DNA from 2 places in the Lysinibacillus sp. FSL L8-0312 genome. Region 1 is predicted to be linked to the other one. Evidence: riboswitches for the same ligand, from Rfam matches in the RefSeq annotation. Region 1 holds a riboswitch; the other holds the start of a gene.
The links. A riboswitch is a leader RNA that binds a small molecule or an ion and turns the genes downstream of it on or off. The one in region 1 is predicted to bind cobalamin.
Positions count from the first base shown of each region.

Region 2: linked by a shared signal. The riboswitch ahead of MHI22_RS03520 (hypothetical protein) and the one ahead of nikA (nickel ABC transporter substrate-binding protein) in region 1 are both predicted to bind cobalamin.

Region 1 is NZ_JBBOOV010000001.1:817,652-820,062, reverse strand. It holds gene nikA (nickel ABC transporter substrate-binding protein) at 1-1,207, opposite strand, end outside; cobalamin riboswitch at 1,594-1,786, opposite strand; gene metE (5-methyltetrahydropteroyltriglutamate--homocysteine S-methyltransferase) at 1,958-2,411, opposite strand, start outside.
Region 2 is NZ_JBBOOV010000001.1:661,953-664,363, forward strand. It holds gene MHI22_RS03515 (GNAT family N-acetyltransferase) at 8-361, shown strand; cobalamin riboswitch at 683-866, shown strand; gene MHI22_RS03520 (hypothetical protein) at 1,095-1,817, shown strand; gene MHI22_RS03525 (hypothetical protein) at 1,855-2,118, opposite strand; gene MHI22_RS03530 (translation factor GTPase family protein) at 2,195-2,411, opposite strand, start outside.

The DNA of each region.
Region 1 (2,411 bases):
TTTTTGCTAGTTCACCTTGCATTAATTCCGCCATTGGCTTTTGGATTGCATCTGTTGCGATGTAGATTAAATCTAATGATAATGGTTGCCCGTTTTTCGAACGAATTTTTTCGCCCTTCTGTAACGTCCACCCTGCCTCATCTAGTAGTTGCTGCGCTTTTTCAGGATTATATAAGATTGGCGCTAACTCTATATTGGCATAAGGAATGGCATCCCAAAATAATGTGTTAGCCACTTGTTCTGTACCATGTGTAATACTGTCAACCATTTGTTCCTTATTGATAGCATATTGAATGGCCTGACGAACCTTTAATTCGGCTAACGGTCCCGACTGAGTATTGAAGAGTAACGCTTTCGTAGACAAAGGCTCAGAGGTAGCGGTTTTGTATTTACTGCTATCTTTTAAATACGTATAGTTATCTAAACTAATGATGCCACGACCATAAATTAAATCTAATTCCTCGTTTTCAAATGCTAATGAAATCGATTCTGAATCTGGGATAATTTTAACTTTAATTTGTTCTACGAGAGGCTTTTCTCCCCAATAGTTTTCATTGCGACTAAATAAAGCATATTCATCTTTTTTGTACTCGGTTAATACCCATGGACCTGTTCCAATAGGTGCCTTGATCGAATCTTGTGTCGCATCTCCGGCTGGGAATCCATTATCCCCTAAAAAACGGAATGGTCTTACAAAGGCAAGCTCGTTTAAGACAGGATAATAAGGTTCATCTAATTGCAAGCGAATTGTAAAATCATCCACTTTCACAACCTCTTTCATATGGTTGACCATACCCATCCAAGAATGCATTTCCCGATCCGCTAATACTGCATTGAAATTACGAATCACATTATCTGCATTAAACGCAGTTCCGTCTGAATACTTAACATCTTTTCTTAAATGAAAAGTATAAGTCGTTTTATCTTCTGATATGTCCCAGCTTTCTGCTAGCTTTGGACTAACAGTTCCATCGTCGTTGTATTCCACCAAAGATTCATAGACCATCGCTTGTGCGGTCATTTGATTGGGTAAATATGTATGGGGGTTCAATGGGCCGACATCTAATGGCCACCCAATTGTTATCATTTTTTCATTTGTTTGCTGTGTTCCTGTCTCTCCCTTTTCTTGATCTGTGCTTGTACAACCAGCAAGTACGCTGAAAGTTAACACAAGGATGAAGGGAAGTACATACTTAGTCAATCTCATTTTCTGTCTCCTATCTCTATTCGTGGTACAAATGAATCTAGTTATAGATAGATGGAAAGAAGGTATCAACAATGCGTTCAAATTTTTCGAGCTAACGAGTAGAAGTTGATTTGCATTGTGCAGACACCTTTTCAAAGTTTGTGATATCCGCTAGAGGCTTTAGACACACCGACATTGCCACAGGACGTGGTGCTTTTTGACGTTCAGAGGGCATTTAAACAGCCATTGACTATTTATCTTCTTATAGAAAAAGAAGTCTTCTGTATGTGCTACTACAAAAACATTTGCTGAATCAAACTAAAAAAACCTTATTCTAAAAAAGAATAAGGACAGAAAAACTTACAATGAGTAAGCCTCCATCCATCTCCCTATCTTTCGTAGATCATCAATGAATCTCCTTACAAGCAGGCATTCTGGCTCATGAATCATGATTTTGCTTCACCTTCCCAAGTAATCACTTAGTGGTATTTGAAACAAAACTCCTCATTTACAGCTGCGGGACAGCATGGGATTTACACCCATTTTCCTTTTAATTGAATGAAAGTCTTTTTCACTCAAACTTGTAATGATCGCTATGAAATTCGTTATAAACATAACATGCTCGATTGTTCACGTCAATTTTATTTTCTGAATATAATAAAAATCTTAAAAGAATGAAACAACAAAAGACCAGGTCCATTTTTTTCCTGGTCTTTGTTGTATTTCGGAGAGAAGATGTAGTAGTTGTAGTAGATTTATAAAATGATGTCGTTATCTCGAGATAGATTGTTGTACTTCCTGGCGTAATGTTTTCGTTGCAGCAACCATATTAGCCAAAGCTGCAACAGTTTCAGTTTCTTTTCTTGTTTTTAAACCACAATCTGGGTTCACCCAAAATTGATGGGAATCTAACACCTGTAAACTATCTCTCATAATAGTTAGCATTTCTTCATTGCTTGGCACACGAGGACTATGAATATCATAAACGCCTAAGCCAATGCCCTTTTGATAAGGTTGCCCTTGCAGTGATGTAATGAGCTCCCCGTGACTTCTTGATGTTTCAATGGAAATCACGTCTGCATCAAGTGCACTAATCGGTTCGATGAAATCGTTAAATTCGCAGTAGCACATATGTGTATGGATTTGTGTTTCATCTTTGACACTAGCTGTAGCCAGCTTAAAGGAATTAACAGCCCATTCTAAGTAAGCTCCCCATTCTTCTTTT
Region 2 (2,411 bases), 160 kb from region 1:
TTAGCGAATGAAAACGACTTATCGGGTTTATGATAGTAGAAATAATAAAGATCTATTCACGAATTATTTAAAGCAATTTGCAAAAAAGGAATTATATTTGGTAATTGCTGAACAAGACGCACTTATATTAGGTTTTGGAGTTCTTAAATTAAAAGGTACTTTGCTTCCTAAATTAAGTGACCTATATGTAAAAGAGGATTATCGTGGTAATGGTATAGGTTCAGACTTAATGAGGTATAGAGAAAATATTGCAAAGAGTTTAGGACATTCTGAAATATTTGTGAGTGTTGACCCGATAGAAAATTCCAACATGATAAAGTTAATTAGCAAACACGGTTACGAACCTATCTCTTACCTATAATAAAACCTACACAAGAATTGATTTCAAGAAGTTGTTGAAATAACGGGGCTAGTTGAACAAGATTTAAACAACTTTAAAGAGCCTTCTTATAATATAATTTTTGTATTTTTTGATTAGAAATAACTTTATTATCATTTTACAGAAAGCAATTAAAGTGATGCTCAGTGTGACATGAGGAAAACCTAGTATTCTATGCATCCATTTTACATGGAATTATTTTGAAATAATTAGTATTTTTTAGCATAAATTGACTTTGGACATACAATACTTTACAATGATTAGCTAAGGAATAGAGAATTTTCGCAAATTTCCTTACCAACTGAATAGCGTGTAGTAATAGGTGTAAATTGCGTGCAATTTGCTTAAAAGGGAAGTCGGTGCAAATCCGACACTGTCCCGCAACTGTAAATGTGAGCGACTTTTCAGCAACCACTGTCAAATGATGGGAAGGAGAAAAGTGGCAATGACCATGAGTCAGGATACCTGCCTGTTACGAGTACACACCAGTAACCTACGAGGAATAGGAGGTGGCATGTTGACAAAACAGAATGCTCTGTTCGTCACGGTACGTCAAACGCCCAAAGTAAATGAAGGGGTTCGCAATCGGGCTCATTTACACATACTTAGGGTTTGTTTGGCATTGGGTGATGAACGAAGATAAGCGAAGGATTTCCTCAAAAATGGTAGGAAGTCCTTTTTGTTTTGACATTATGTACGCAAAGGGGATGCATGTATGACTTCTTTAGATATGAACATTTGTAAGCAGCCACGCACAGAAGTTGCCAAGAAAGCGAAAACAAGAATGGCGGTCGAATCATTGATTGACCAATTATTAGCAACGAAGCTGATCCGCAATGATCGCTTCTTTGAGCAAATTTTATATAATAAAGAAATTATTTGGATACAAAATGGGGATGTGGACGGGCATCTTTTTGCGAAGGCAGCGGTAACCGATCAACTGAAAACGAAGACCAATAGCTTTATGATGTATATGCCGACTAACCCGATTGTCTATGAGGTTAACGGGGAGCCATACCATTTAATTACACGCATTGATTCCACACGTGCCAAGCCCAACCTTGACCGCCTGTCACTGGAGCCAAAGCCTGTTTTAAGTGCAGCGCGTGTCAATGATGTATTATGCTCGATTGTGATGCGTTTTTATGAAACATATATCCATGATTTAGCGCCTCAACATGATAAGTTAATAGCCTTTGTGCAGCAGGAATATGCCCAATTTATTGAAGCGGTTCAGGCATTAAATGATTACCATTTCAACTGGCATCCACGCGGCAACGGTCACGAGCTATTGCTGCAATTAATTGATCAACTGCAAATTTTAAAAAGTTATCCTGGTAAAGTGCTAGTTGATTTCACAAACACGCATGACTACGTGATTGTCGAGCCTGCATACCTTGTGCACAGTCCTACAAAGAAAGCAGTAGGTGCATTATAAACTCAAGCCCTCCATCAAACGGAGGGCTTGTTTTTATTTATTTGAAGGGAGGGGGTAAATACTCTCGTTCGAGCAGCGAATACTCGCGGAAGGAGATGAAATACTCTCGTTCGAGCAGCGAATACTCGCGGAAGGAGATGAAATACTCTCGTTCGAGCAGCGAATACTCGCGGAAGCAGATGAAATACTCTCGCTCAAGCAGCGAATACTCGCGGAAGGAGATGAAATACTCTCGTTCGAGCGGGGAATACTCGCGGAAGCAGATGAAATACTCTCGCTCCAGCAAGGAATACTCGCGCAAACAGGGTAAATATTCTCGCTCAAAGCAAGTAAACACCCGCGCAAGCAAACGGCTTCGCGCGGGCAGGATTACCTACTTACAGACAATGCATGGCTGCTTGTGCCTCGTGCCAAGGAACAGAATATCCTTTGCCCTTCGCACAAAAGATGCTGGAGGAGCTGTATTCTGGGTCGGCATTTTTATCGTAGCCAATGTGCGAAATAATTTCCTCGGCATTATGACACACATCATAGCCATCAAATTGGAGTGTGAGTGCGCCCTTACCATTGGTATAGGCCGCAAAGGTTGTGCTA